4 regions of the Streptomyces sp. NPDC038135 genome follow, and region 4 is predicted to be linked to each of the others. Evidence: riboswitches for the same ligand, from Rfam matches in the RefSeq annotation. Region 4 holds a riboswitch; each other region holds the start of a gene.
The links. A riboswitch is a leader RNA that binds a small molecule or an ion and turns the genes downstream of it on or off. The one in region 4 is predicted to bind S-adenosylmethionine.
Positions count from the first base shown of each region.

Region 1 (7,352 bases), on a different contig from region 4:
ATAGTCCAGCACCAGGAACGAGACCGTGTAGGCCGCCCACAGCACCCCGACCGCCTGGGCCAGCCGCTTGATCACATAGCGGCGCATGCGCTAGCCGATCCAGGTGTCGTGCAGTTGGATCCGGCTGGAGGCGTCGAAGTTCAGGTCGTGCACCTTCTTCGCCACGCCCAACTGGGTCTGGAGCTCAACCACCGGCACGTAGTGGGCGTTCTGCACGATCAACCGCTGCGCCTGGGTGACCAGTTGCCTGCGCTTGGCCCCATCGACGGTTGCGGCCTGGTCGGACAGGGCGGTGTCAAGGGAACTGACGGGCAGGCGGTAGAAGTTGGCCAGCTTGGTGGAGAAGGAGCTGCGCAGGATGTCGGGGTCGGCACGGGTCACGTTGCCCCACACCGCGTCGTAGTCACCCGACTGGAGGGTCGGGGCGAACTGCGTGATCTGGAGCTGCTTGAGAACCACTTCGACGCCGACGGCCTTGAGCTGCTGCTGGATCAGCTCCAGCGCGGGCTGGTTGGTGGCCGCGTTGGGGAACCACTTGATGGTCAGGCTGAGCTTCTTGCCGTCCTTGGCGCGGATGCCGTCGCTGCCGGTCTTCCAGCCGGCCCCGTCCAGCGAGGACTTGGCCGCGGCGGCGTCGAAGGTCAGGCCGGAGGCGAAGTCGGTGTAGTCGGGCGTGGTGTGCGCGAGGACGCTGGTGGCCGGGCGGGTGCCGGTCGGAAACACGGTGTCGGCGATCTGCTGCCGGTCAACGGCGTACAGGATCGCCTGGCGCACCTTGGCGTCCTTGAGCAGCGGCCGTGAGTTGTTGAGGCCGAGACCGAACACGACGCCGGGGTTGGCCCGTCGCTGGAGGGTGACCTGGCCGCCCTTGAGGGCCGCCTCGTTGGCCTTGCCGACGCTGGAGACGGCGTCGACCTGGCCGGACTGCAGGCTGCCGGCCCGCACACCCGCCTCCGGCACCACCTTGAACACCAGCTTGTCCAGGTACGCCTCGCCCTTCCTGGACCACAGCGAGGAACCCCAGGCGTATCCGGTGCGCTTGGCGAGGGTGAGGGACTGGTTCTGCACGTACTGCTTCAGCACGAAGGGCCCGGACCCGATCACCCCCTCGCTGCACTTCCGCTGCGGGGTCTTCTTCACGCTCGCCGAGGACTCGATCCCCAGCGAGTGTGTCGAAGTGGCCTGAAGAAACTGGGCGTTGGGCTGGCTGAAGGTCACCTTCACGGTGAGCGGGTCGACCACGGTGGTGCTCTTGACGCCGCTCAGATAGCCCTCGGCGAGCGTCCCCAGGGCGCCGAGCTTCGGCACCGCGTCGAAGTTGTCCTTGACCACCTGCGCGGTCAGCTTCGAGCCGTCGCTGAAGGTGACGCCCGACCTCAGATGGAACGTGAACGTCGTGGCGTCGGAGCTGACATCCCAGCTCTTCGCCAGCCACGGCACGATCTTGCCGGTCTTGGGGTCCTGGTCCGTCAGGGAGTCCACGACCTGGCGCACCGAGTAGATGGTCTCGTTGCTGGCGACCTGCTGCGGATCCACGCAGCCGGCGTCCGAACCCACCGCGAAGGTCAGGGTGCCGCCGGACTTGGGCTGCCCGGCGCCGCTGCCGGAATCGCCGCCGCCGGAGCCGCAGGCGCTCAGCAGAACACTGGTGGTCACAAGGGCGGTCAGTGCCGCCCACCGGGAGGATCTGACATGGGAAAGTGCAGTCACGGAGGGCTTCTCCAACTCGTGTCACCAGGCACGGACGCCGTACGAGGCATGGCCGTGCGTGGGCATGCGGCCCCGGCCGGCGCGACGCCGGTGCCGAGGGGGCGCTGTGCAGGCGGGGATCAGAGGGAAAAGGGAGGATCAAAGGCAGGCGGAGATCAGGCGCAGGCGGGTGCGGCGACGACAGGTGTCGTACCGCGGCCTGGGGCGGGAAGACCCGTCAGGCCTGACAGAGACAGCTGGTCGAGCGCTTGAGGTCGATGTGGCGCCGACGCGAGAGCCGGGAGAACACGGTGGCGCCGGCGAAACGGGCGCTGAGGTCACCACCGTGCCGCATATCGGTCCTCCGCCTATCCGGCCCCGGTCACGGGGCCACGCGCTTGCGGGATCGTCGGTGATCCCGCCGGGCTTTCACCTGGAGCACCCCACCGCGCGGGAGGGTTGCCGGTCAGCGAGCCAGGGCTTGACGCTGACACTCAATGCCGTTCGTGATCCTACGGAGCGGTCTTGGCGTGCGTCAATGGCGCAAAAGGACGCTCCGTCAGGGGAGTCGGGGCGTGAGTGCGTCCGGCTCAGGAGCCTCCACGCTCGCGGGGGATCTTCTGGCCGGCCTCGATCGCCACGGGCAGCCGGTTCTCGGCCGGGGGCAGCGGGCAGGTGGCCAGGTCCGTGTAGGCGCACGGCAGGTTCGCGGCGCGGTTGAAGTCCAGGACGACCGTGCCGTCGGCGGCGGGCGGATCGAGCGCCAGGGACCGGTTGGCGGCGTAGGTGGTGACCCCGGAGGTCGCGTCGGTGAACAGCACCAACAGCCGTCCCGCACCAGGGCCGGGAAATGCGGTCAGCGACAGCGGGCGCCCGTCGAGCTCGAACTCGACCCTGCCCGGAGCGTCGTACACATGCTCAAGGCCTTCGACCGCGGCGCCCACGGTGGTCGGCCGCGGTGTGTCGAAGGGGATGTAGCGGCCAGGCACGGCCCAGCGCGGATCGGGGGCGTAGGCGGGCGTGCCGGTGAAAGCCGTGCGCAGCGGCGCGTCCGGGTGCCGGGGGCGCACGATGTCGTTGCCGCCGCGCTTGGCGACCTCGATGACGGCGTCTCCCCAGACGGCGTCGACGCCGCCGCGCTCGGGCAGCACGCCGAAGCGGTGCTGGCCGCGCACCGGCGTCCCGTCGACGACCAGCTCCTCTCCCTCGTCGAGGTCCACGACGACGCCTTCGGGGCCGGTGTGCCACGAGCCGGGCGCGTCCGGGAAGCGCTGGGGCCGGTCGTCGAGCCAGTGCAGGCCGGTGACCGCCAGAAATCCGTGCGGGGCGGCGAGCCGGGCATCCTGGCTGCGGTACCACTCCAGCCAGGTCTCGGTGAAGGCGTGGAGGTCCGTGGTGGTGGCCTCGGTGGTCATATGGGGAATCTCCTTTGTGCCGGGGGTGCCTTCGGGCAGGGGATGCAAGGGGTTGTCGGGCCGACGGGTGTACTCAGCCGGCCAGTTCGCCGAGGAGTCGCCAGGTGCGTCGGCGGTCGGCTGCTCCCGCGATCTCGGTGACCGAGAACACGACCTCGGTGGCGCCCGCGTCGTGACGGCGCACCTCGGCCTCGAACGTCTTCTCGTCGCGCCGGGCCGGAGGTTCAGCCCGCCTGCCGCTGGCGCGGTGCGGACCGGTGGGTGAGGGGTGCGCGCAGGCCGAGGTTCTCGCGCAGGGTGTTGCCGGTGTATTCGGTGCGGTAGATCCCGCGTTCCTGCAGTTCCGGGACGAGCAGGTCGACGATGTCGTCGAGGCCGTCGGGGATGAGGTACGGCGTGACGTTGAATCCGTCGACCGCGCCGTGCCGTACATAGTGGGCGAACTTGTCGGCGAGGCCGGACGGAGTGCCGACGTGCCCGCGCTGCGGGCCCAGCGCGATGACGGTCTCGCGCAGCGACCAGCCGTGCGCCTCCGCCTTCGCCCGCCACTCCGCGACGACGGCACGCGGGTCGGCGACGCGCCGAGCACCGAAGGAGCCGTCGTTCTCGGTGACGACCGGGTCCTCCTTGGGCAAGGGGCCGTCGGCGTCGTGGTCCGACAGGTCGATGCCCCACAGCAGCCCGGCGATCCCCAAGGCCGTTGCATGGGTGACCTGTTGGAGCCGGACCCAGCGCTTCTTCTCCTGAGCCTCCTCCTCCGTGGCGCCGATGATGATCTCGGTGCCGGGCAGGATCCGCAGATCGTCTTCGGGCCGCCCGACCGCGCGCAGCCGGCGCCGGATGTCGTCGGCGAAGGCCAGTGCGTCGTCGAAGTCGGTGCCGTGCGCGGAGAAGATGACGTCGGCGTTGCGGGCGGCGAAGTCGCGCCCCTCACCGGAGTCACCGGCCTGGAAGATCACCGGATGACCCTGGGCGCTGCGCGGCAGGGTCGGAGCGAGGTCGAGGTCGAACTGCGTTCCCTTGTGCCGCACTTGGCGTACGGCGCCGGGCGCCGCCCAGGCGGGCGCGCCGATGGAGTCGGCGACTGCCCCGTCCTCCCAGCCGTCCCAGAGGGCGCGGGCCAGGGTGAGGAACTCCTCGGCGCGCCGGTAGCGGTCGGCGTGGTCGAGGTAGCCGCCGCGGCGGAAGTTCGCGCCGGTCCAGGCGTTGTCCGTGGTCACCACGTTCCAGCCGGCGCGGCCCTCGGAGAGCAGGTCCAGACCGGACAGGCGGCGGGCCAGATCGGCGGGTTCGTTGAAGGTGGAGTTGGACGTGGAGACCAGGCCGATGCGGCGGGTGACCGCGGCCAGCGCGGCGAGCTGGGTGATGGCGTCCGGCCGTCCGGCCACGTCGAGGTCGTGGATCCTGCCGTCGACCTCACGCAGCCGCAGCCCCTCACCGAGAAAGAAGGCGTCGAACAGGCCGCGTTCGGCGGTCTGGGCGACCCGGCGGAAGGAGGCTGGGTCGATCTGGGAGCCGCTGTCGGGGGCGGACCAGATGGTCCAGTGGTTGACGCCCTGGAAGAACACCCCGAAGTGGAGCTGGGCTTCGGGCCGGGGGACGTCGAGGGGGTCGGTGCGGGTCATCGGGCGTCCTCCGGGGCGGCCGCGGCGGCGGTGGCGAAGCGGTTGGCGGGGCGCTGCAGACCCAGGGTCGAGCGCAGGGACGTGCCGGGCACCGGACGGGCGACAAGACGCCGCTCGGACAGGTCCGGCAGGACGAGGCGGGAGAGGACGGACAGGTCCTCGTCCAGCACCAGCGGATGCAGCCGTACGCCGTCGACGTGACGGCCCAATTCACTAAGCAAGGCAATGAGTTGGTTGGCGGGGCCGATGTGCCGCAGCCTTCCCCGGTCGGTCCATTCCGCGTGTCGTTCGAGATCTGCGACGCGTTCGGCGGCTGTGGCCTCAGGTGTGTCCAGTGCCACTTCGACCTCCGCGAAGACGCGGGGCGTACCGGCGGCTGCGGCGGCCGTGGCGACCGACGCGAGGTCGCGCCCTGTGACGAGCGCGACGTCGAGCTGTGCGTCGGGAACCCGGTCCGGACGGCCCAGGACGACAAGCTGCCCCTGGGGCGGGCGCGGCACGATGGCCGGGCCCTTGACGGCATACGTCTCACCGGTGAAGTCGACGTAGTGGAGCCGTTCGCGGTCGAGGTAGCGGCTGGTGGCCACGGACCGGACGACCGCGTCGTCCTCCCACGAGTCCCACAGGGCGCGGGCCACCTCGATCCCGTCACGGGACTCCCGGGCCCGCGCGTCGGCGCCGGCGACGAGCGGGCGCCCCCAGGCCCGGGCCGCCTCGGGACGCTCCTCCTCCGTCACCACCCACCCGGCGCGACCGGCGGATATGTGGTCCAGGGACGCCAACTGACTGGAGACGTGGAAGGGCTCCGCATACGTGACCGGGACGACCGGCGCGATCCCAATGGTGCTCGTGGACGCCGCGACGAAAGCCGCCCGCTCGACTGCGCCGATCCGGCCCACCGGATCCGGTGCGGCGCTCGGCGGCAGCACGCCGTCGTCCAGGGTGATCAGGGTGAACCCGGCGTTCTCGGCGATGGCCGCGACCCGGGCCACGCGGCGCGGCGTGAGCAGTTGATCGGGGGAGTGGGCGGCGCGGCGCCAGGCCGCGGGGTGGGCGCCGTCGCCGTCGAGCTCGACGGCGAGGTGCAGGGCAGAGCCGGACAATGGGGTTCCTTCCGGGAACACGGGAGCACGAAAACGCGAGCGCGCGCGGCCACAGGCCACGACGAGACAGCCGGCAGGGGTCAGACGTGCACGGAAGGACAAACGGCGGAGGAGGTGCGGCAGTAGTCGACATGCCGCCGGGTGATCAGCCGCGCACCAGTGCACGCACCGCGCGGTGCCGTGCCCAGTACGTGCATCGAAGCCTCCACCTGTCAGGAACTTCCCCGTTCAACGTATGTCGTCCACCCCGCTGAATGTCAAGGTCGACCATGGGCGCAGGGCCGTCTCGCCCGCTGGGACGCATGGTGGACTCATCTTTCCGAGTGTGCTTTGATCCGGCCATGGAGACCACTGGCACGGCACACACGGTGCTGCTCGACCCGTTCTGGGTGAGCCGCCGCGCCGACCAGTTCGACCAGGTCTGTTGCTGACCGCCATTCGACGGCTCGCGATCTCGTTCATCTCTTTCTGCCTGCTGCCTCCTTTCGCCCTCAACTAGACATTTTCAGGGCGTAGTTGTGGAGCGCGCGTGTCGGCCTTGCCGTGAAGGAATCTCCCATGGCCCAGTCCACAGCCTTGCCTGTCATCGACATCTCCCGCTTCCGCGCCCCGGACGCGGACCGTGACGCTCTCCTCGCCGAACTCCGCTCCGCCGCCCACGAGGTGGGCTTCTTCTACGTCACCGGGCACGGTGTGTCAGCGGCACTGCGGGAAGAGGTACTGAGCGCGGCCCGCCGCTTCTTCGCGCTGCCGGAAGAGCAGCGGCTGGAGATCGAGAACCTCAACTCACCGCAGTTCCGCGGCTATACGCGCACCGGCACCGAATACACGGGGGGCAGCGCCGACTGGCGCGAGCAGATCGACATCGGCCCGGAGCGGGCAGCGCTCGAGACCGGCCCGGACGATCCCGACTATCTGCGCCTGATCGGCCCCAACCAATGGCCCTCCGCCCTACCGGAGCTGCGGGACATCGTGCTGCGCTGGCAGGCGGAGGCGCTGCGGGTGAGTCGTGAGGTGCTGCGGGCGCTCGCCGCGGCGCTCGGGCAGGACGAGGGCTACTTCGACCAGTGGTTCGACGACGAGGCGGCCGTGCACGTGAAGATCGTGCACTATCCGCCGCGCGTCGCCGAGGGCACAGACCAGGGCGTGGGTGCGCACAAGGACTACGGCTATCTCGCGCTGTTGCAGCAGGACGAGGTCGGCGGGCTCCAGGTGCAGCGCGAGGACGGCGAGTGGATCGACGCGGTACCCGTGCCCGGCGCGTTCGTGTTCAACATCGGTGAGATGCTGGAGATCGCCACCCAGGGCTATCTGAAGGCCACTCAGCACCGGGTGGTCAGTTCGCTGCCCGGTGTTCACCGTTACTCGACCCCCTTCTTCCTCGGTCCGCGCCTGGACGCGGTTGTCCAGCCGCTGCAACTTCCCCCGGAGCTAGCGGCGTTGAGCCGTGGCGTGACCGACGACCCGGACAGCCCGTTGCTCGCGGCCTTCGGGGAGAACGCGGTCGTCGGCTGGCTCCG
Region 1 covers NZ_JBVJXS010000010.1:137,328-144,679, forward strand. The annotation lists gene ACZ7JA_RS27880 (ABC transporter permease) at 1-87, opposite strand, end outside; gene ACZ7JA_RS27885 (ABC transporter substrate-binding protein) at 91-1,656, opposite strand; gene ACZ7JA_RS27890 (putative leader peptide) at 1,928-2,044, opposite strand; SAM riboswitch class IV at 2,079-2,191, opposite strand; gene ACZ7JA_RS27895 (DUF1684 domain-containing protein) at 2,280-3,104, opposite strand; partial or broken gene ACZ7JA_RS27900 (LLM class F420-dependent oxidoreductase) at 3,178-3,312, opposite strand; gene ACZ7JA_RS27905 (NtaA/DmoA family FMN-dependent monooxygenase) at 3,329-4,729, opposite strand; gene ACZ7JA_RS27910 (LLM class flavin-dependent oxidoreductase) at 4,726-5,832, opposite strand; gene ACZ7JA_RS27915 (isopenicillin N synthase family dioxygenase) at 6,391-7,352, shown strand, end outside.
Region 1: it holds a riboswitch for S-adenosylmethionine, as region 4 does, so the genes downstream of both, ACZ7JA_RS27890 (putative leader peptide) here and thrC (threonine synthase) in region 4, are expected to answer to the same signal.

Region 2 (7,352 bases), on a different contig from region 4:
CTGCAGTTCCCGCAGGCTGAGCGACGGCAAGGTGCGGCGGCCGAAGTGGTCGGCTTCATGCGGACGGGCGGAGATCTGCACTCGCAGGCCGGCGCGGCCGGTGCTCACGTAGTCGAGAGTGGCGATCGCCTTGGAGATGTGGAACGGCTCGGTGTGGGTGGCGATCACGGTCGGCACCAGCCCGATGTGCCGGGTCAGGGGCGCGATCCGGGAGGCGATCAGGACGGCGTCCAGCCGTCCGCGGACCTGGTCGGTGCGGCCGTCCAACTCGCCGTAGTGCGAGGACTGCAGGCCGAGCCCGTCCTCGAAGGTGACGAAGTCGAGAAGCCCACGCTCGGCTTCGGCGGCCAGGTCGGCCCAGTACCCGGCGGTGAACAGGTCCCGGGGGCGTGCGACGGGTTCGCGCCAGGATGCGGGGTGCCAGCCGGTGCCGTCGAGGGCGACGGCGAGGTGCAGCGAAGAAGGGGACACGAATGGATGCCTTCCTGGAGATCTGTACGAGAACGCCGACCCGCGTGAATGGGGCGAACGGTGGCTGGCGGCGGGCAGCGAGACGGAGTCCGCCGGCCGAAGTCCGAAGAGGGTCAGGGGTGACAGAGGGCGCTGGCCACGCGCTGAAGGTCGATGTGGGGCCGGGAGTGCAGGCGGACGGTACGGAGTACACGTGTCATGTGGCGCACTCCGTCCGAACTGCCGCCATCCGCCATGACAACAGCATGGTCATGCCTCGTCTGCCACAGCGATGGCTCCGGTGTTCCGCACGAGCGAGAAGACCGTACGGCAGCGCAGGGTGAAGCCGAGCGACTCGTACAGCCGGATGGCGTCGGTGTTGGTGGCGCTGGCGTGCAGGAAGGGTTGCTCTCCACGTTCCTTGATGCCGGCGGCGACGGCGCGGACCAGGCGCGTGGCCAGGCCCCGGCCGCGGTGGTCGGGGTCGGTGCACACGGCGCTGATCTCGGTCCAGCCGGGTGGGCGCAGCCGTTCGCCGGCCATCGCGATCAGTCGGCCGCGGTGGCGGATTCCCAGATAGGTGCCCAGCTCGACGGTGCGCGGCAGGTAGGGGCCCGGTTGGGTGCGGGCGACCAGATCGAGGATATCGGGTACGTCGGCGGGGCCGAGCAGTACTGCGTCAGGGTCGGGCTCCGCCCGTAGCCCAGTGTCCACGAGCTGCACGCCAGGGCCTGTCTGAACGAGCTCCCAGCCGGTCGGCGGTTCGCTCACGCCGCGGATCGCGGCGCTGCCGCCGGGGCCGACGAGCGTGGCGAGGTCGGCCCAGGCGCGCGGGTCGTCCTCGTCGGTGACGGCGTGGAAGGGGGCCACGTCCAGCGGATAGCGGGCGGCTCGGCCGACGCGTTCGGCGAAGTGGGCGTGCGGGCCGGTGAGGGCGGCCCAGGCGGGGTTGTCGAGGACATGGGATGAGGTGGCTTCGAGACTGATGACGGACATCGCGTGACGTCTCCGGTGCTGGGGGCGGGGCGGGGATCCCGCCGCGAGATGACGGCAGGATCCCCGGCCGAGGGTGGGTCAGGAGTTGTCCAGCGGAAGTCCGGGCGGGTTGACTTCGGACTTGGCGACGGCCTCGTTGGAGAGGTTGTAGGCCTTGAGCCACTCGGTGTACTGGCCGTTCTTTATCAAGTAGTTGATGGCGTCGGCGAGCGGCTTGGCCAGGCCGCTGTCCTTCTTCGCGGTGGCCGCGATCAGGCCCTGCAGGCTCGCGCCGGCGCCGGAGTAGGTGCCCGCGGTGCGGGTGGCGTTCGGCGTGCCCGCGACCTGACGGTTGTGGTAGGCGAAACCGGGGTTGGGGCCGAAGGAGGCGTCGACCTTTCCGCTGTTCAGCGCCAGGTAGGTGCTGGTGCTGTCCTGGAAGTATTTGACGTTGAGCTTCTTGCCCTCCTTGGCGAGCTTCGCCTTCCACTCCAGGAGGATTCTCTCCTGGTTGGTGCCGGAGGCGACTGCGATCGTCTTGCCGGCGAGGTGCTCGTAGTCGCCGTCGAAGTTCCAGGTGTTCTTCTTTGCGACGAGGAAGGCGAGGTTGTCCTGCCGGTAGGCGGCGAACTCGTACTTTCTCTTGCGCTCCTCGGTGTCGGTGACGTTGGAGAAGGCCACGTCGACCTTGCCGCTGTCGATGCCGACGAAGAGGTTCTCCCATGTGGAGTTCTTCACCTCGGGCTTGAGACCGAGGACCGCCGCGACCAGGCGGCCGAGGTCGGGTTCGGAGCCGGTGAGGGTCTTCTGGTCGTCGCCGACGTAGGCCAGCGGCGGGAAGCCGGCCGGCAGGGCGCCGATGCCGATCTCCAGCTTGCCGCTTTTCTTGATGGCGGCGGGCAGTTCGGCGCTGATGGACTTGACCTCGGAGACCTTGATGGTGGTCTGCTTGGCTGCGCCGTTGGAAACCTGGCCGACCACGACCTCGCCGGACTTGGCGTCGCTGGTGGTGGAGGTGGCCGCGTCGCTGTTGCCACCGCAGGCGGCGAGCCCGGTGGCCAGGGAGGCGACAGCGGTCGCCGCAGTGATGGCGCGTGTCAGGCTGCGTCGGGGGAAGTGGGTAGACATGGCCGTTCCTTGTCGTTCAGGGGCGGTGATGAGGTGGTGGTGCTGGCGGGGTGAGGGTTGGGGCGGGCGGTCAGAGGACCTTGCTGAGAAAGTCCCTGGTCCGCTCGAGCCGGGGATTGTCGAGGACGTCGGAGGGCGGGCCCTGCTCGATGATCCTGCCGCTGTCGATGAAGACGACCTGGTCCGCGATCTCGCGGGCGAATCCGATCTCGTGGGTGACGATGACGAGGGTGGTGCCACTGTGCGCCAGGTCCCGGATGACGCCGAGGACTTCGCCGACGAGCTCGGGGTCCAGGGCAGAGGTGGGCTCGTCGAAGAGGATGACGCCGGGGCGCAGGGCGAGGGCGCGGGCGATGGCCACGCGCTGCTGCTGGCCGCCGGAGAGCTGGCGTGGATAGGCGCCGGTCTTGTCGGCGAGGCCGACCCGGCTCAGGAGCTCACGGGCGAGTTCCCGGGCCTCGGGCTTGCCGAGCCGGCCGGTGGCGACGGGGGCGGCAGCCACGTTGTCCAGGACCGTCAGGTGCGGGAAGAGGTTGAAGTTCTGGAAGACGAACCCGATCCTCCCGCGCTGGGTGAGGATGGCCCGCTCGCTCAGCTCCTTCAGCCGGTCGCCCTGGCGCTTCACGCCGATCAGCTCGCCGTTGATGCTGACGTAGCCGATCTCGGGCTTCTCCAAGTGATTGATGACCCGCAGCAGGGTGGACTTGCCGGAGCCGGAGGGGCCGAGGATCACGGTGACCTCGCCGGGGCGGACGGTCAGATCGATCCCGTTCAGCACCCGATGGGCGCCGTACCACTTGTGCACATCGTGCACCTCGACGGTGGCGGCCTCGACCTCCGCCAGGGCTTCGAGCGTCTCGGCGGTCATACGGTGGCCTCCCGGCGGATGCGGGCCCGCAGGTCGGTGAGACCGGTGCGGAGCTTCTGCAGCGGCGTCGGCGGCTGGACGCGGGTGGCACCGCGGGCGAAGTACCGCTCGACGTAGAACTGGACGACGGAGACGACGCTGGTCAGGATCAGGTACCAGACGGTCACTACCAGCAGCAGCGGCACGATGTCGCCGGGGTAGGTGGAGCCCATGGTCTGCGCGGAGCCGAACAGGTCGAGCAGGGAGACGTAGAAGACCAGCGAGGTCCCCTTGATGAGGCCGATGAGCTGGTTGACGTAGTTCGGGGTGATCGAGCGCAGGGCCTGCGGGAAGACGATTCTCCGGAACTGGTAGGCCTTGGGCAGGCCGAGCGCCGCGGCCGCCTCGTGATGGCCCTGATCGACGGAAAGGATGCCGCCGCGCACCACCTCGGCCGCGTAGGCGGCCTCGTTGAGGCTGAGGCCGATGACGGCGACGACCATGTCGGTGGCGAGTTTCGACTCGTCGAAGGTGAAAAGGGCCGGCCCGAAGGGAATGCCGACGCTCAACGTCTTGTACAGGGCACTGAAGTTGTAGAGGAAGATCAGCACCACGATGAGCGGTATGGAGCGGAACGCCCAGACGTAGGTCCAGCTGAGGGCGCGCAGCACCGGGCTCTTCGACAGCCGGGCCAGAGCGAGCAGGATGCCGCCGATCAGTCCCAACACGGCGCTGTAGGCGGTCGCTTCGAGGGTGATCAGGAGCCCGTCGAGGATGTTCGGTCGCAGGAACCAGTAGCCGAAGCGGTTCCACTGGTAGAAGGGGTTGGAGATCAGTCCGTGCAAGACCTGGGCGACGAGGACCAGGGCGACCGCGGTGACGATCCAGCGTCCTGGCCGCCGTAGCGGTAGAACTCGTTGGGCCGTGAGGGCTTTCGACGGTTCGTTGGCGGTATGCGCCTCGGGGAGGGTGATGGTGGCGCCAGGGGGTTCGCTCATGGTGGGCTCCGGCTGGGTGGTAACGCCCCGGGAGCGCGGCGGCATGCGGGGACGCACACGACGGCGAGGTACCGGGGGGCGGAGGGACGACGGCACACCGCGCGGGCGGTGTCGGTCAGGGGGTGCGGGGGCTGCGGGGAGGTGTCAGCCCCGGCAGCGGGCACAGCCCGGTGCGGTACACAATGCGCTGTTCACGCGGAGCAGATCGACGGTGCGATCGGCCACCAGCAGATTGCGGTACGCCCGTACGCAGCCCTGTGGGCGGCGGATCGCCGTCCTGGGAGCTGCGTGCATGGCGTCACCGTCACTCTTCCGGCCCTTCGGGCCTCGCGCTTACCGAAACGTTTTCGGTCCGGTCGTCACCTGGGGCACCCCACCGCGGCGCGAGGGTTGCCGGTCAGCTAGCCAGGGCTTGTTGCTGACGCTCATGACCGTTCTGGGCCGTAGTTAAGACAACTGCCCGAACGAATGTCAATGCTGGTCCACCAGATGGACCGGCTAACGGGCTGCGTGTGCCGCCCAGTCAAGGATCGGGACGGCTGCTCCGGCGGCCTCCAGGCCATGACAGCGGGCGTGGTGCCGGCGTGCGATGCCGTCGAGGTTCAGGTGGGTACCGAAGGCCGGGTGGGCGGTCAGGCGGCGGGCGTAAGCCCACAGCGCCGGTTGGCCGGCGATGCGCTGCACCGCGGCGGCGTCCAAATGGTTGCGGTGCACGGTGTCGAGTTGGACCAGAGCGACCCACAACTCCACGTCCGCGACGGTGACTTCGTCGCGAATCACGTAGGTACGCCCGGCAAGCCAGCGCTCCAGCACGCCCAGCGTCTCCAGCAGCGTCCCGAGCGCCGCGTCGCGCTCCGCCCGCTCCGCGCCGGCCGAACCGGCGCGCTGGGCGGCCTCCTCGATGCCCTGCGCGCACATCCGCTCGACGGCCTCGATCTCGGACTCCGCGCCGCAGGGGTAGGGCGAGGGGCGCTCGCTGCCGAATCTCCGGGCGAGGTCGCGCATGATGTCCGGGGCGTGGGTGCTGACGATCCGTCCGGACCAGTCGTCACTGAGCACAGGAGCGACGGCCGGACCGGTGTACCGGTGTGCGCTCGCGTCGTAGAGCGGCCGCAGAGCCGAGTGACCGCCCTCGGGGCAGTCGGGCACGGCGGGCAGGAAAGTCGTGGGGCATACGGTGTCCAGGCTGAGCAGGCTGTGGACGACGGCGAGGCGGAGCCCATCGGGACACGCGGTCGACAGATGGAGCCGGTAGCGGCCGGGAACGGCGTAGTGGCCGCTGCGTGCGTCCCGGCCGATCCGGCCCCGGAAGGCGGGCGCGGATCGGCCGGACGGGTGGGCGGCCAGCGGTGTGACGGTCATGACTCTCCCCGAGAGCGGGCGCGGGACGTACGCGCGGCGGAAGCGACGTCGGACGAGGGAGCAGGGCTCACCTGCGCACACCGGACAGGGCGAACGATGAGGGGACGCCGTCGGCGCGGGATGGGCGCGGCTCAGGCCCGGGACCTGATCGCGCTGCAGACGCGCTGCAGGTCGATGTGGCGGCGGCAGGTCAGGTGAAGAGACGGACGGCTCACTCGGACGGTGACCGGTTTCAGACGTCTCATATTTCCCTACCGATTTACTGGGATTCCTGCAGTGAGTGTCGATCCGACCGACGTCGACGTCAAGAGGTCCGTCCCGGATCGCGGACTTCCCGATGGACGGTGTCCCTCGGTGGCACAGTCACCACACGTTTCCCACTGCAACCGTCGGAACGCGGTGACGGTCTCCTGCAAGGGACCCAGAAGGGCTCGCAGGCTCTCTCGATCGGAGCCGGTTCTGACTGACATGATTGTTGGAATAGCGCTCAACGCGTCCGACGCGCCGAACCAGGTCGACGCGACCGTCCAACTGGCCCGAGAGACCGCGGAACTCGGCCTCGCGTTGGCCTGGTTCGGGCAGGCCTTCGGCCCGGACTCGCCCCAGCTTGCGGCGATCGTCGGTCGCGAAGTGCCCGCACTGCAGGTCGGCACCTCCGCGATCCCCGTTTTCGGCCGCCACCCGCTGCTGATCTCCAGCCAGGCCCAGACCGCCCAGGCCGCGACCCACGGCCGCTACCACCTCGGTCTGGCCCTGGGCACGAAGCTACTGACGGAGGCCGGCTTCGGTCTGCCCTTCTAGCGCCCCATCGCCCGTCTGCGTGAATTCCGCAGACGGGATCCTTCCCGTACCTGGCGGGACCGCGCGCGCCCCCGACGACCGTGGGCGCCGCCGTCTCGACGGTACCGTCGTCCTGAACCGCGCCGCGAACCTGCCGTGCGCGTACACGGACCTGGCCACCTGCCCGCTGCCCCCGGCCGAGAACCGGTTGCCGGTGGCGGTCGAGGCCGGTCAGAAAATCCCCCGCGAGCGCGGCGGTGCTTGAGCCCTCAGCTTGGGAAGCTCCTGTCTTGCGACCCCGGCCGCCTCGCTGACCTGCGACCAGGGCGCCCGCGCCCCGAGCAGGTCAGCGCGCGATTCCCCGGTATCGAGGAAGAGGAACGGCATCCCACCCCAGGCGCTGGACGACACCGTCCACCAGCGCGTGCGGCTCGGCGTCCTCACCGTTGCCCGCGAAGCCGATCGGGTCGAATTCAGCTTCCTGAAGAAGCAACTGGCTGTCACCGACGGAAATCTCTCCCGGCGCCTGAAGGTGCTGGAAGAGTCCGGAATGATCACCGTCGAGAAGGGCTACGCCGGTCGACGCCCCAACAGGGTATCCCTCACGCGCGAAGGTGCGCAGGCCCTGGACGCTGAACTCCGGGCCCTACGTGCGCTCGTCCTACGCCTTGAGGCTCCTGAACCTGTGCCTGATACACCTGACACCCGATCGCCGCTTCAGGAGTTCGTTCTCCACCCGATCGAGCTTTCGCTGGGGCACAGGACGAAGAGCGGGAAGGCCCGACGGCGCGGCCGGTCGCCCATCTCTTCCA
Region 2 covers NZ_JBVJXS010000004.1:209,606-216,957, forward strand. The annotation lists gene ACZ7JA_RS12520 (LLM class flavin-dependent oxidoreductase) at 1-471, opposite strand, end outside; gene ACZ7JA_RS12525 (putative leader peptide) at 585-707, opposite strand; gene ACZ7JA_RS12530 (GNAT family N-acetyltransferase) at 721-1,446, opposite strand; gene ACZ7JA_RS12535 (transporter substrate-binding domain-containing protein) at 1,525-2,553, opposite strand; gene ACZ7JA_RS12540 (amino acid ABC transporter ATP-binding protein) at 2,624-3,421, opposite strand; gene ACZ7JA_RS12545 (amino acid ABC transporter permease) at 3,418-4,398, opposite strand; SAM riboswitch class IV at 4,723-4,831, opposite strand; gene ACZ7JA_RS12550 (glutathione S-transferase C-terminal domain-containing protein) at 4,897-5,760, opposite strand; partial or broken gene ACZ7JA_RS12555 (LLM class flavin-dependent oxidoreductase) at 6,229-6,558, shown strand; partial or broken gene ACZ7JA_RS12560 (DUF1684 domain-containing protein) at 6,659-6,805, shown strand; partial or broken gene ACZ7JA_RS12565 (transcriptional regulator) at 6,965-7,141, shown strand; gene ACZ7JA_RS12570 (MBL fold metallo-hydrolase) at 7,258-7,352, opposite strand, start outside.
Region 2: it holds a riboswitch for S-adenosylmethionine, as region 4 does, so the genes downstream of both, ACZ7JA_RS12545 (amino acid ABC transporter permease) here and thrC (threonine synthase) in region 4, are expected to answer to the same signal.

Region 3 (7,352 bases), on a different contig from region 4:
GCCGCGATCGCGCTCTACCCGTTCATCGAGTCCTGGGTCACCGGGGACAAGAACGAGCACCACATCCTGGACCGCCCGCGCAACGCCCCGACGCGCACCGCGTTCGGCGTCGCCTGGATCACGGTCTACATGGTCGGCCTGGTCGGCGGTGGCAACGACCTCTTCGCGACCCACTTCAGCCTGTCGCTGAACGCGGTCACGTGGTTCGTCCGGATCTCCTTCTTCGCCGGACCGGTCATCGCCTTCATCGTCACCAAGCGGATCTGCCTCGGCCTGCAGCGCCGGGACCGCGAGAAGGTGCTGCACGGCCGTGAGACGGGCATCATCAAGCGCCTGCCGCACGGTGAGTTCATCGAGATCCACGAGCCGCTCAGCCAGGAGCAGCTCCACACCCTCACCGCCCACCACCAGTACGAGCCGGCCGAGATCGGCCCGACGGTGGACGAGAACGGTGTCGAGCGCAAGGTGAAGGGGTCCGAGAAGCTGCGCGCCAAGCTCAGCAACGCCTACTACGGCGAGGACAACCAGATCCCGAAGGCAACCGTCGAGGAGTACCGGGAGATCACCAGCGGCCACGGCCACCACTGATCCCCGAGCGTCGCCACGCCACAGTCGAAGGGCCCCGTCCGGCTTGCGGACGGGGCCCTTCGCCGTGTCCGGGGCTGGATAGGGTGGGAGCACACCGTTGTGCGACGACACCCAGGAGCGGCTATGAGCGCTGTGACCCCCGCTGGAGGCGACACCGCGGCGGGCCGTTCCTGGCCCGCCCTGCTGAACGGCCTGCTGGACGGCCGGGACCTGTCCGCCGACGACACCGCCTGGGCCATGGACCTCATCATGCGCGGGGAGGCGACCGACGCCCAGATCGCCGGGTTCATGGTGGCGCTGCGCGCCAAGGGCGAGACGGTGCAGGAGATCACCGGACTCGTGCGGACCATGTACGAGCACGCCAATGTGATCGAGGTGCCCGGGCCGGCCGTCGACATCGTCGGCACCGGCGGCGACGGCGCGAAGACGGTGAACATCTCCACCATGTCGTCGATCGTCGTCGCCGGCACCGGCACGAAGGTCGTCAAGCACGGCAACCGCGCCGCGTCCTCCGCCTCCGGCTCCTCCGACGTGCTGGAGAAGCTCGGCATCAACCTGTCCCTGACCCCGCGGCGGGTCGCCGAGGTCGCCGAAGAGGCCGGCATCACCATCTGCTTCGCGGTGAAGTTCCACCCGTCGCTGCGCCATGTGGCGGCGGCGCGCGGCCAGTTGGGCATCCGCACCACCTTCAACGTGCTCGGCCCGCTGACCAACCCGGCCAAGGTGCGCGCCCAGGCGGTCGGCGTGGCCGATCCGCGCATGGCGCCGATCGTGGCCGGGGTGCTGGCCGAGCGCGGCAACTCCGCCCTGGTCTTCCGGGGCGACGACGGGCTGGACGAGCTGACCACCACCTCGACGTCCCGGGTGTGGGTGGTCCGGGACGGCGAGGTCGCCGAGGAGCGCTTCGACCCCCGGGACGCCGGCATCGAGCTGGTCCCCGTGGAGGCGCTGCGCGGCGCCGACGCCTCGTACAACGCGGAGGTGGCCCGGCGCGTGCTGGACGGCGAGCACGGTCCCGTCCGGGACGCGGTGCTGCTGAACTCGGCTGCGGCGCTGGTCGCCCTGCGGCCGTCCGGCGAGCCGCTCACCGAGCAGCTCCGGGCCGGCATGGCGAGGGCGGCGGAGTCCATCGACAGCGGTGCGGCGAAGCGGACGCTGGAGCGGTGGGTGGCGGCCAGCAACGCCTGACCCGCCCCGGTGCGGCGCGAGGCGCGGTCCGGATGCCGGACCGCGCCTTGCGCATAGAAGATCGTGTGGCAGGATACTGAACCAGGTCATGAGTGACAGCCATTCGGCCCCGGCCGGCTGTCCGGCAACCCTCCGTCCGTGGCGGGGTGCCCCGGGTGAGGACCAGGTCGTGGGCAGCGAGGTCCACGGCAAGCGCGGACCCCTCGCGCGGCTCCTGAAGGAGCGCGGGACCAGGGGTCCTGGTCGTCGAGGGAGCCTTCTGTGAGCAAGCGAATGCGATAGGGCGTAGAGCCCCGCCTCCGCGTACCCCTTTTCACCTTCCGCCGTGCTCGAGCCGTACCGCTCGCACGGTGATTCCAGCCTGCCTCACGGGAGTTCACCATGTCCGTCTCCACCGCTGCCGCCGTCCAGACCATTTGTGGCGAGCTGCCCGTTCTGGGCCGCGACGTCTCCGTCCCGCTCGTCACGGGCGGCGAGGTCGCCTACGCCGCGCTCGACTACGCCGCCAGCGCCCCCGCCCTGCAGCGCGTCTGGGACGACGTCGCCGCCTACGCGCCGTACTACGGCAGCGTCCACCGCGGCGCCGGCTACCTCTCCCAGCTCTCCACCGACCTGTTCGAGAACGCCCGCCGGACGGTCGCCGGATTCCTCGACTGCCGCGCCCAGGACCAGGTGGTCTTCACCCGCTCGACCACGGACTCCCTGAACCTCCTCGCCCGGGCGCTGCCGGCCGGCTGCGAGGTCTTCGTCTTCGAGACCGAGCACCACGCCGCCCTGCTGCCGTGGCGGGACGCGCGGGTGACCGTCCTCGACGCGCCGCGCACCCCGCGGCAGGCCGTGGAGACGCTGGAGCGGGCCCTCGCCGACCGCGACCCGTACGGCCCGGCCCTGGTGTGCGTCACCGGCGCCTCCAACGTCACCGGCGAGCTGTGGCCGGTGCGCGAGCTGGCCGCCGCGGCCCACGCGCACGGGGCCCGGATCGTCCTGGACGCCGCCCAGCTCGCCCCGCACCACCCGGTGTCCGTCCGGGACCTGGACGTCGACTGGGTGGCCTTCTCCGGGCACAAGCTGTACGCGCCCTTCGGCTCCGGCGTGCTGGCCGGCCGCGCCGACTGGCTGGCCGCGGCCGAGCCGTACCTCGCGGGCGGCGGCGCCAGCCGCAGGGTCACGCGGCGCGAGGACGGGGGAGTGGACGCGGAGTGGCACGAGAGCGCCGCCCGCCACGAGGCCGGCTCCCCGAACGTCATCGGCGCCTACTCCATCGCCTCCGCCTGCAAGGCCCTCACCGAGGCCGGCTGGGAGGCCCTGGTGGCCCGCGAGCAGCACCTGATCGCCCGGGTCCGGGCGGGTCTCGCCGAGGTCCCGGAGGTCAGGGTGCTGTCGCTGTTCGGCGACGACGCCCCGCGGGTCGGCGTGATCTCCTTCGTGGTCGAGGGCTGGAACAGCTCCCACTTCGCCGCCGCGCTCTCCGCCGAGTACGGCATCGGCGTCCGCGACGGCCTGTTCTGCGCCCACCCGCTGGTGCGCACCCTGCTGGGCGGCGACCCCGGGGCGCCGGGAGAGTGCGGGGCGCCCGAGGCCGCGCCCGGCGAGAGGTCCCTGAACGCGGTCCGGGTCAGCTTCGGGGCGGGCACGCCCGACGAGCACGTCGAGCGCTTCGTCGACGCGGTGCGGGAGCTGGTCCGCGACGGCGCGCGCTGGCGCTACCGCACCGAGGACGGCCGCTGCGTGCCGGTGCGCGACCAGGTCTGAGCCGCAGGCGCGACGTCAGGCGGCGTTCACGAGTCGAGGCCGATCGCGAACGCCGCCTCCAGGTCGTGCTGGGAGTAGGTGCGGAACGCGACGTGCGTGTCGGTGCCCTCCACGCCGGGGATCTTGCTGATCCGCCCGGGGATGACGTCGGCCAGGTCGTCGTGCCGCCGCACCCGCACCATGGCGATCAGGTCGTAGGTGCCCGTGACGGAGAAAACCTCGCTCACCGAGTCCAGCGAAGCGATCTGCTCCGCGATCTCGGGGATCCGGTCCACGCTGGTCTTGATCAGGACAATCGCGGTGATCACGGTTGGTTCTCTCCCTCGGGGGCCGGGGCCGGTGCGGTCCTCACTCTAGTAGTCGGCCCGTAGCGCACCCACGCGTAGCCGAAGCCGAGGCCGAAGCCGATCAGGTGGGCCAGGTAGGCCACCCCGGGACCCTGGCCGGCACGGCCCGCCGCGAGCCACTGCAGGGCCGCCCAGAAGGGCAGCACGACCCAGGCCGGGAAGCGCAGGGGGAGGAAGAACAGGAAGGGGAGGAGACTGGTCACACGGGCACGTGGGAACAGGTAGAGGAACGCTCCGAGAACCGCCGAGATCGCCCCCGAGGCGCCCACCAGCGACTGTCCGGAGGCGGAGTTGGCGGCCGCGTAGCCCAGCAGGGCCAGGTAACCGCAGCCCACGTAGAAGAGGGTGAACTCGACCCGGCCCATCCGTTCCTCGGTCATCAGCCCGAAGACGAAGAGGAAGAGCATGTTCCCGAGCAGATGCACCCAGCTGCCGTGCACGAACAGCGCGGTGACCGGGGTCAGGGCCGCCCGGAGCGAGGGCTCGAACAGCTCGGCCGGGACCACGCCCCAGTGCCGGAAGTACGCCCGCTGCGCCGCGAACAGCGCGCCGCCCGAGCCGTACGCCGGGGTGAGGCCGGAGGCCGGGCCCAGCACGAAGATCACGGCGCACAGGACGAGGAGGACGTACGTCATCGGCGCGGAGACGCCCCGGACCGCCCGGAACGCATCCCGGGCCGCCGTGCCCCAGGTGCGGATCATGACTACAGAGCATGACGTAACGGGACACAGGTCGACAGATCGCCTCGCCGCCGTGGACGGACGGGCGGCGATCGACCGGCAGGCCGTAGGGTTACGAGCCACACGCGTCGGGGAGCGGCGCGGACGTCCCGAGAAGGAAGCGAACAGTCACGATGACGGTTCCCCTGCCGACCGCCACGACACGGTGGCGCTGCGCCCTCTGCGGCAACCTCACCCGCTTCGACGTGACCCGCTCGTCGAAGGTCGTCGAGTACGTTCACCTCGACCTCGCGGGCGAGCCGACGGTGGAGGAGCGCGAGGTGGTCAGTGAGACCATCGAGTCGGTCCGCTGCCGCTGGTGCAACGCGGTGGACCAGGTGGAACTCGTGGACAGGCCGGGCGCCGGCTCCTGAGCGGAGCGGGCCCCGTAGAGGTATTGGGGTGTGACGGATGGTGGAGACCGCAGGCGGGGGGCCGGGCGACGGCACCGCTGAGGTGCTTGACCGTCCGCTGCCCGACGGCGTGCGCCGGCGGGTCGTGCAGATCGTCTCGGACGGCTTCGGACTGCTGACCGTGACGGAACTGCCCGCCCAGTTGCGGCAGTACGCCCGGTTCGCCCCCAATCGCCGGGCCAAGTTCGCCGGTAACGCGATGGCGGCCGCGGTGGAGACCGACACGCTGTTCCGGCAGCGGATCGGGGAGAAGTTCAGAGAGGCGCAGCCGGAACTCTCCGGCGCCCTCGACTCCGGCTCGCCGCCCCCGGCCGCGGATCCGCTCGATGTGGCGGCCGCGGCCTACGTACTGCGGCCCGCGGGCTGGGTGAAGCTGGTGACCGCGGCCGGCGAGGAGGCGCAGCGCGCCGACGCCGAGCGGGCCGACGAGGAGAGCCGCGCCGAACTCGAGCGGCTGCGCGCGGAGCTGGACCAGGCCCGCGAGCAGACCCGTACCGAGACCGAACGGCTGCGCGCCGAGGCGGAGTCGGCCAAGCGGGAGGCGGAGTCGCTGCACCGCAAGCTGCGGGCCGCGCTCAGCGACGTCAAGCGCGGCGAGGCCGCGTTGCGCAAGGTCCGCGGCGAGATCGACGCCGTGCGCGCCGAGGGGCACGCGCAGCTCTCGGCCGCGGAGAGCGAGTCCCGGCGGCTCAAGGCGCGCCTGGGCGAGGCGGAGGCGGCGCTGGAGGCCACCCGCCGGGCCGCCCGCGAGGGCCGCAGCGTGGAGGACATGCGGGTCCGGCTGCTGCTGGACACCCTGCTGGACGCCGCCCAGGGGCTCCGGCGCGAACTCGCCCTGCCGCCGGTCTCCGTGCGCCCGGCCGAGACCGTGGACGCGGTCGAACCGGGACGGATGACCCCGAAGGACATCGCGGCCCGGGCGCTGTCCGAGAACGACCCGGCGATCCTCGACCAGTTGCTGGCGCTGCCGCAGGCCCATCTGGTGGTCGACGGCTACAACGTCACCAAGACCGGCTATCCGCAGATGCCGCTGGAGAAGCAGCGGCTGCGTCTGCTGGGCCAGCTCTCGGCGCTCGCCGCGCAGACCGGCGCCGAGGTGACCTGTGTCTTCGACGGGGCCGAACTGGCCGCGCCGGTGCTGCTCGCGCCGCCCCGCGGAGTGCGGGTGCTGTTCTCCAAGCCGGGCGTCACGGCGGACGAGCTGATCCGCCAGCTCGTGCGCGCCGAGCCGCCGGGCCGTCCGGTCATCGTCGCCTCGACCGACCGGGAGGTGGCCGACGGGGTGGCCCGCGCCGGGGCCCGGCCCGTCGCCTCTGCGGTACTTCTGAAGCGACTGTCCTGAACGTGCAACGCGCATATGCATTGCCCGAATTGGCCGTATCGTCACGCAACGTAGCGTCAATCGGGCATCACCGCACGTGAGTTGTGTGCAAAGAATGCGTTGCGTCACCGGATTTTTCGCCGCGGGGATTTGAACTGATCACAACTGGGTCACTAAGGTCTGGGCTCGAACCTCCGAACGGGTGATCACTCACAAGAAGGAGATCGTCCCTCGTGGCGTCCCATCGTCGACCCAAGCAGCCCAGCCGCACGCGTGTCACCGTGCTGACCACCGCGGCCGCCGCCGCCGTCGTGCTGAGCGCGAACGCCGCCAACGCCGCTCCGAGCGAGAAGCTCGGCAAGGACGAGGTCAAGGCGAAGGTCGACAAGCTCTACGAGCAGGCGGAGCAGGCCACCGAGAAGTACAACGGGGCCAAGGAGAAGCAGCAGAAGCTGCAGAAGGAAATCTCCACCATCCAGGACAACGTGGCCCGCGGCCAGGAGGAGCTCAACAAGCTCCGCGACGGCCTGGGTTCGCTGGCCACCGCGCAGTACCGCTCCGGCGGCATCGACCCCTCGGTCCAGCTCTTCCTGTCCGCCGACCCGGACGACTACCTCGACAAGGCCTCCACGCTCGACCAGTTGAGCGGCCAGCAGGTCGAGGCGCTGAAGAAGATCCAGGACAAGCAGCGCGAACTCGCCCAGGAGCGGGCCGAGGCCACGGAGAAGCTCAAGGACCTGGCCTCCACCCGTACCGAGCTGGGCAACAAGAAGCAGGAAGTCCAGGGCAAGCTCGCCGAGGCGCAGAAGCTGCTCAACACCCTGACGGCCAAGGAGAAGGCGGCCCTCGCCGCCGAGCAGCAGCGGGCCAACCGCTCCTCCACCGACCGGGTGGACCTGGGCAACGACTCCTCCGCCTCCGGCCGGGCCGCCGCGGCCTTCTCCGCCGCGCAGAGCAGGATCGGCTCGCCGTACGTCTACGGCGCCACCGGTCCGTCCTCCTTCGACTGCTCGGGCCTGACCTC
Region 3 covers NZ_JBVJXS010000014.1:225,029-232,380, reverse strand. The annotation lists gene qcrB (cytochrome bc1 complex cytochrome b subunit) at 1-588, shown strand, start outside; gene trpD (anthranilate phosphoribosyltransferase) at 712-1,776, shown strand; SAM riboswitch class IV at 1,861-1,977, shown strand; gene ACZ7JA_RS34255 (aminotransferase class V-fold PLP-dependent enzyme) at 2,158-3,528, shown strand; gene ACZ7JA_RS34250 (Lrp/AsnC family transcriptional regulator) at 3,555-3,836, opposite strand; gene ACZ7JA_RS34245 (rhomboid family intramembrane serine protease) at 3,833-4,576, opposite strand; gene ACZ7JA_RS34240 (hypothetical protein) at 4,729-4,968, shown strand; gene ACZ7JA_RS34235 (NYN domain-containing protein) at 5,006-6,349, shown strand; gene ACZ7JA_RS34230 (C40 family peptidase) at 6,562-7,352, shown strand, end outside.
Region 3: it holds a riboswitch for S-adenosylmethionine, as region 4 does, so the genes downstream of both, ACZ7JA_RS34255 (aminotransferase class V-fold PLP-dependent enzyme) here and thrC (threonine synthase) in region 4, are expected to answer to the same signal.

Region 4 (7,352 bases):
CGTGCGGGGGAAACACTCCAGGAGTGACCCGGGCCCGCGCCGGATACTGTCCCTGTATGGACCTCCTGCCGACCCCGGCGACCCAGGCGGGCCGCGACGGGCTGCACACGCTGCTGGCCAAGCCCCGCGCGGCGGTGATCGGGCTCGACTTCGACGGCACCCTCGCACCGATCGTCGCCGACCCCGAGCAGGCCCGCGCCCACCCCGAAGCCGTCCCGGCGCTCGCCGCGCTCGCCCCCGAGGTGGCCTCCGTCGCCGTGGTCACCGGCCGGCCCGCCGAGGTCGCGGTGCGCTACGGCGGCTTCGCGGACGTGCCCGGCCTGGAACACCTCACCGTCCTCGGCCACTACGGCGCCGAACGCTGGGACGCCGCGACCGGCGAGGTCACCGCGCCCCCGCCGCACCCCGGTGTGGCCGCGGTCCGCGCCGAACTGCCCGGGCTGCTGGAGCGCTCCGGCGCCGGGCACGGCACCTGGACCGAGGACAAGGGCCGGGCCGTCGCCGTGCACACCCGCCGCGCCGACGACCCCCAGGCCGCCTTCGAGGCCCTGCGCGCACCCCTCGCCGAGCTCGCCGCCCGGCACGGCCTGATCGTCGAACCGGGCCGGCTGGTCCTGGAACTGCGGCCGCCCGGCATGGACAAGGGCGTCGCCCTCCTCGACCACGTCCGCCGCACCGCCGCCGGATCCGTCCTCTACGCGGGCGACGACCTCGGCGACCTGCCCGCCTTCGCGGCCGTCGAGGAGCTCCGCGCCGAGGGCGTCCCCGGCCTGCTGGTCTGCAGCGGCAGCGCCGAGGTCACCGAACTCGCCGAACGGGCGGACCTGGTGGTCGACGGCCCGGAGGGCGTCGTCGCGCTGCTGCGCGCGCTGGCGGAGCGGCTCGGCTGACCCGGCCCGCCGGTCCGCCGGCCCTCAGCCGGTCAGCGCGCCGAGCTGGTCCAGGAACCACTGCGCCGGCGGCAGCGCGGTGGCCGCGGCGGCCAGCCGCTTGGAGCGCTCGGCCCGCTCGCCCTGGGGCAGGCTCAGTGCGGCGTGCAGCGCGTCCGCCGTCCCGACGACGTCGTACGGGTTGACCACGATCGCGTCGTCGCCCAGCTCCTCGTACGCGCCCGCCTCCCGCGACAGCACCAGCGCGCACCCCTCGTCGGAGACGACGGGCACCTCCTTGGCGACCAGGTTCATGCCGTCCCGGATCGGGTTCACCAGGGCCACGTCCGCGAGCCGGTACGCGGCCAGCGAGCGGGCGAAGTCGTCCTTGACGTGCAGCACCACCGGCGTCCAGCCGGGCGTCCCGTAGTCGGAGTTGATCTCGTCCGCGACCCGCCGCACCTCGGCCGTGTAGTCGCGGTAGACCGCGAGGTCCTGGCGCGAGGGGTAGGCGAACGCGATGTGCACGACCCGCTCGCGCCACTCCGGACGGGCGTCCAGCAGCTGCCGGTACGCCAGCAGTCCGCGCACGATGTTCTTGGACAGCTCGGTGCGGTCCACCCGGACGATGGTGCGGCGCCCCTCGCCGATCTCCTCGCGCAGGGCCGCCATCCGCTCGTCCACGTCCGGCCGGTGCGCCCGCTCGCGCAGGAAGTCGGCGTCCGCGCCGAGCCCGTGCACCCCGATCCGGGTCCCGGACGGGATGCCGGGGCCGAGCACCGCGTGGCAGCAGTCCTTGAACGCGTCCGCCCAGCGCTCGGTCAGGAACGCGGCCCGGTCCGCGCCGAGGATGCCGGTCAGCAGCTCGGCGGCGATGTCGTCGGGCAGCAGCCGGAAGTAGTCCGGCGGGGCCCACGGGGTGTGCGAGAAGTGGCCGATGCGCAGGTCCGGACGGAGCTGCCGGAGCATCCGGGGGGCGAGGGCCAGGTGGTAGTCCTGGATGAGCACCGCGGCACCCTCGGCCGCCTCCTGCGCCAGCGCCTCGGCGAACGCCCGGTTGTACGCCTGGTACGAGGCCCACTGGCGGCGGAACTCCGCGTCGAGGACCGGCTCCAGCGGGGTCTGGTACAGCATGTGGTGGACGAACCAGAGCACCGAGTTGGCGATGCCGTTGTAGGCGTCGTGGTGCACGGCCGCGTCGATGTCCAGCATCCGCACGTGCTGCCCGCCGGTGTCCTCGGACGGCAGCAGGCCGCCGCCCGCCCGCCGTGCCGCCTCCCGGTCGCCGTCGCCGAGCGCGGCGCAGACCCACACCGCGTTGGCGTCCGGCCCGATGGCCGAAAGACCCGAGACCAGTCCGCCGCCGCCCCGTCTGGCGCGCAGCGAACCGTCCTCGAGCGCCTCGTACGAAACCGGGCCGCGGTTGGACGCGACCAGTACCTCAGCACCCTGCGTGGAAGCCATGATTCTCAACCTAGCCCGGCCCGGAAACGCTCAAACGTGCGCTCCGCCCCGGAAGGCGGCTGTATACGGCCGTTCTTCCGCGTTCACCGCGCCGCTCAGGCCACCCTGCGGTGCGCGTACTCCGCGATCTCCACCATCGGCGGCCGCTCCTCGGTGTCCACCGGGTAGGTGCGCGGCTCGAACCCGTCCTCGCCGCGCTCGAACTGGGTGAGCGCGGGCCGTACGAGGTGGCCGCGGGCCAGCCGGAGCTGCGCGGTGCGGTAGATCGCCGCGGCCATCCGGCCGAGCGCCTGCCCGTCCTGGTGCCGGTGCCTGCGCACCCCCACGTCCACCTGGGCCAGCGCGTCCAGGCCCACCAGGTGCAGGGCGTCCACCAGCATGCCGAGCTCCACGCCGTAGCCCACCGGGAACGGGAGCTGCTCCAGCAGCGAGCGGCGGGCCGCGTACTCCCCGCCCAGCGGCTGCACGAAGCCGGCGAGCTGCGGCCAGTGCATGTTCAGCAGGGGGCGGGCCATCAGCTCGGTGACCCGGCCGCCCTGTCCGGCGGCGCCGCCCAGCGGACGGTCGTACATCGCCTTGACCAGGTCGACGTCCGGGTCGGTGAGCAGCGGGCCGACGATGCCGAGGACGAAGTCGGAGGAGAACTCCCGCAGGTCGGCGTCGACGAAGCAGACGATGTCCCCGCTCGTCGCCAGCAGCGAGCGCCACAGCACCTCGCCCTTGCCGGGGACGGCCGGTATGCGCGGCAGGACGCTGTCGCGGTGCACCACCCGGGCGCCGGCCGCATCGGCGACCTCGGCGGTGCGGTCGGTGGACCCGGAGTCGACCACGACTATCTCGTCGACCAGCGGAGCCTGCCGCACGAGGTCGCGGCGGATGACGGCGACGATGTCGCCGACCGTCTCCTCCTCGTTCAGCGCGGGCAGGACGACGGAGACGGACTGGCCGGAGCGCTGTTTGGCGGCCAGGACTCCGTGCAGCGGGCGGTCGGCCACGGACCAGGAGCGGGTGGCCAGCCAGCGCTCGACTTCTTCCAGCACGGTCTGCGGCTCCTCACTGTCGTGATCACGCCTGTTGAGGGGGGTGATGCATCTCGCGGTTCGGACGACTATCTCAACTGTCCCGGCCGTCGGTTACAGTCTTGAACAACGCCGATGACCATCGCATGTCGGGGGTCGCCCGGCGTTCACAACCGAATACCGCTCATCCAGAGGGGCAGAGGGACACGGCCCGATGAAGCCCCGGCAACCCCCCTGAGCCGCACTCGTTTCGCGCGAGGCTCCCGGCCAGGGAAGGTGCCAAATCCGTCTCGCGGCGAGATGCGTCGTGAGGAAGATGAGGAGAAAGGGCCTCGCCTCCATGGCTGTGCAGACAGTTGCAAGCACCAGCAATCCCGCCGTCGATCTCGGCCCCGCCGCTGCCCTGAGCTGTCGCGAATGCGGCCACCGGGTACCCCTCGGACCGGTCTTCGCGTGCGAGGAGTGTTTCGGCCCGCTGGAGATCGCCTACGACTTCTCGGCCTACGACACCGAGGAACTGCGCCGGCGCATCGAGGCGGGCCCCGCGAACATCTGGCGCTACGCGCCCCTGCTGCCCGTCCCCGCCGACGTGGCCGACAAGCCGAACATCAACCCCGGCTGGACCAAGCTCGTCAAGGCCGACAACCTGGCCGCCGAGCTGGGCGTCACCGGCGGGCTGTACGTGAAGGACGACTCCGGCAACCCGACGCACTCCTTCAAGGACCGCGTCGTCGCCCAGGCCCTGGAGGCCGCGCGCGCCTTCGGCTTCACCACCCTGTCGTGCTCCTCCACCGGGAACCTCGCCGGCGCCGTCGGCGCCGCCGCCGCCCGGGCCGGCTTCCGCTCCTGCGTGTTCATCCCGCACGACCTGGAGCAGGGCAAGGTCGTCATGGCCGCGGTCTACGGCGGTGAACTCGTCGGCATCGAGGGCAACTACGACGACGTGAACCGGTTCTGCTCCGAGCTGATCGGCGACCCGGCCGGCGAGGGCTGGGGCTTCGTCAACGTCAACCTGCGGCCGTACTACGCCGAGGGCTCCAAGACGCTGGCGTACGAGATCTGCGAGCAGCTCGGCTGGCGGCTGCCGGACCAGATCGTGGTCCCGATCGCCTCCGGCTCCCAGCTCACGAAGATCGACAAGGGCCTGCAGGAGCTGATCAAGCTGGGTCTGGTCGAGGACCGGCCGTACAAGATCTTCGGCGCCCAGGCCGAGGGCTGCTCGCCGGTGTCGACCGCGTACAAGGCGGGCCACGACGTCGTACGGCCGCAGAAGCCGAACACCATCGCCAAGTCCCTCGCCATCGGCAACCCGGCCGACGGGCCGTACGTCCTGGACATCGCCCGCCGCACCGGCGGCGCGGTCGAGGACGTGACGGACGAGGAGGTCGTGGACGCGATCAAGCTGCTGGCCCGGACCGAGGGCATCTTCGCGGAGACGGCGGGCGGCGTGACCGTCGGCGTCACCCGCAAGCTGCTCAAGGAGGGCGTGCTGGACCCGGCGAAGACCACGGTCGTCCTCAACACCGGCGACGGCCTCAAGACCCTCGACGCGGTGGCCGGCACCGGCCTCACCGCCACCATCCGCCCGAACCTGGACTCCTTCCGAGAGGCTGGCCTCGCATGAGCGTGACCGTTCGCATCCCCACCATCCTGCGCACCTACACCGGCGGGCAGGCCGAGGTCCCCGCCGAGGGCGCGAACCTCGCCGAGGTCATCGAGAACCTGGAGAAGAACCACACCGGGATCGCCGCGCGGGTGCTGGACGACCAGGGCAAGCTGCGCCGTTTCGTCAACGTGTACGTCAACGACGACGACGTCCGCTTCGAGCAGGGGCTGGAGACCGCGACCCCGGACGGCGCCGGCGTCTCCATCATTCCGGCCGTCGCCGGCGGCTGACAGAATGACCGATCATTACCTTCGGTAACGCCGGTTACCCGTTGTTCATTGAATGGCCTCCTCCGCGAGAGAAGCGGAGGGGGCCATTCTGAGTGATTGAGCGCGGTAGAGTTGGGGAACCCGCTCCCGGACCGTGGGTCAGGAGCCTTGGATTCACCGCGGTGCACCCGACAAGAAACAGCCAAAGTGCGGGTGCTTTCTGCGGCTTTTGCGCATTTTATGGGGCCCGACTTGCCCTGAATTCGGGCGAATTCACGCTACATTCCGGACCGTTCGCGTCCATATTTCTCGTCCGATTGACCTGTTGCAGACGGCAGTTGGGCAGATACATTCAGCGGCGGTCGACGCGTTCCGGCGCACGCCCCCGGCCAATGGGGGGTGAGGTCTGACCCGGGTCCGCGAAGTGCGGATCTGTGCAAGGGCCAGTAATAGGGGAGTTAGGCATGGCTCAGGGCACCGTCAAGTGGTTCAACGCGGAGAAGGGGTACGGCTTCATCGCGGTCGACGGTGGTGCGGACGTATTCGTCCACTACAGCGCCATTCAGATGGACGGCTACCGCACCCTGGAAGAGGGCCAGCGGGTGGAGTTCGAGATCTCGCAGGGCCAGAAGGGCCCGCAGGCCGACATGGTTCGCCTCAGCGCCTGAACGTTTCTTGCACGAAGGGCCCGCACCTCGCACAGGGTGCGGGCCCTTCGCCGTGCCCCGGCTCGCGCGCGGGGGCGCGGGCCCGTGCGTTCGCGGGCGGCTGACTGGGCGCCCCGTACCCCGGGAGGCGCTTGCACTCGGCCATGCCGAGTGCTAATCATTGCGTTAGCACTCTGAAGGTGAGAGTGACAACGAGGACCGGGTCGGTGAGGCCCGCAGGCCAAGTGGGGCAAGGAACCGCGAGGCCGGCGAGCCGTCCGTCGCGGGCGCGGGCGCGGTCCGAAGGAATCACCCCCAGTCCTGGAGGGACCACTTCACATGGCCAAGATCATCGCGTTCGACGAGGAGGCGCGGCGCGGCCTCGAGCGCGGCATGAACCAGCTCGCGGACGCCGTCAAGGTGACGCTCGGCCCCAAGGGCCGCAACGTCGTCCTCGAGAAGAAGTGGGGCGCCCCCACGATCACCAACGATGGTGTCTCCATCGCCAAGGAGATCGAGCTCGAGGACCCGTACGAGAAGATCGGCGCCGAGCTGGTCAAGGAAGTCGCCAAGAAGACGGACGACGTCGCCGGTGACGGTACGACCACCGCGACCGTGCTCGCCCAGGCCCTGGTCAAGGAAGGCCTGCGCAACGTCGCCGCCGGCGCCAACCCGATGGCCCTGAAGCGCGGTATCGAGAAGGCCGTCGAGGCCGTCTCCGCCGCCCTGCTGGAGCAGGCGAAGGACGTCGAGACCAAGGAGCAGATCGCCTCCACCGCGTCCATCTCCGCCGCCGACACCCAGATCGGCGAGCTCATCGCCGAGGCGATGGACAAGGTCGGCAAGGAAGGCGTCATCACCGTCGAGGAGAGCAACACCTTCGGCCTCGAGCTCGAGCTCACCGAGGGCATGCGCTTCGACAAGGGCTACATCTCCGCCTACTTCGCGACCGACATGGAGCGCATGGAGGCGTCGCTCGAGGACCCGTACATCCTCATCGCCAACTCCAAGATCGGCTCCGTCAAGGACCTGCTCCCGCTGCTGGAGAAGGTCATGCAGTCGGGCAAGCCGCTGCTGATCATCGCCGAGGACGTCGAGGGCGAGGCCCTGTCGACCCTGGTGGTCAACAAGATCCGCGGCACCTTCAAGTCCGTCGCCGTCAAGGCCCCGGGCTTCGGCGACCGCCGCAAGGCCATGCTCGGCGACATCGCCATCCTCACGGGCGGCGAGGTCATCTCCGAGGAGGTCGGCCTCAAGCTGGAGAACGCGACCCTGGACCTCCTGGGCCGCGCCCGCAAGGTCGTCATCACCAAGGACGAGACCACCATCGTCGACGGCGCCGGTTCCTCGGACCAGGTCAACGGCCGGGTGAACCAGATCCGCGCCGAGATCGAGAACAGCGACTCGGACTACGACCGCGAGAAGCTGCAGGAGCGCCTGGCGAAGCTCGCCGGCGGTGTCGCGGTCATCAAGGCCGG
Region 4 covers NZ_JBVJXS010000007.1:363,309-370,660, reverse strand. The annotation lists gene otsB (trehalose-phosphatase) at 57-890, shown strand; gene ACZ7JA_RS22015 (alpha,alpha-trehalose-phosphate synthase (UDP-forming)) at 915-2,333, opposite strand; gene ACZ7JA_RS22010 (glucosyl-3-phosphoglycerate synthase) at 2,429-3,373, opposite strand; SAM riboswitch class I at 3,534-3,675, shown strand; gene thrC (threonine synthase) at 3,693-4,976, shown strand; gene ACZ7JA_RS22000 (MoaD/ThiS family protein) at 4,973-5,248, shown strand; gene ACZ7JA_RS21995 (cold-shock protein) at 5,692-5,895, shown strand; gene groL (chaperonin GroEL) at 6,214-7,352, shown strand, end outside.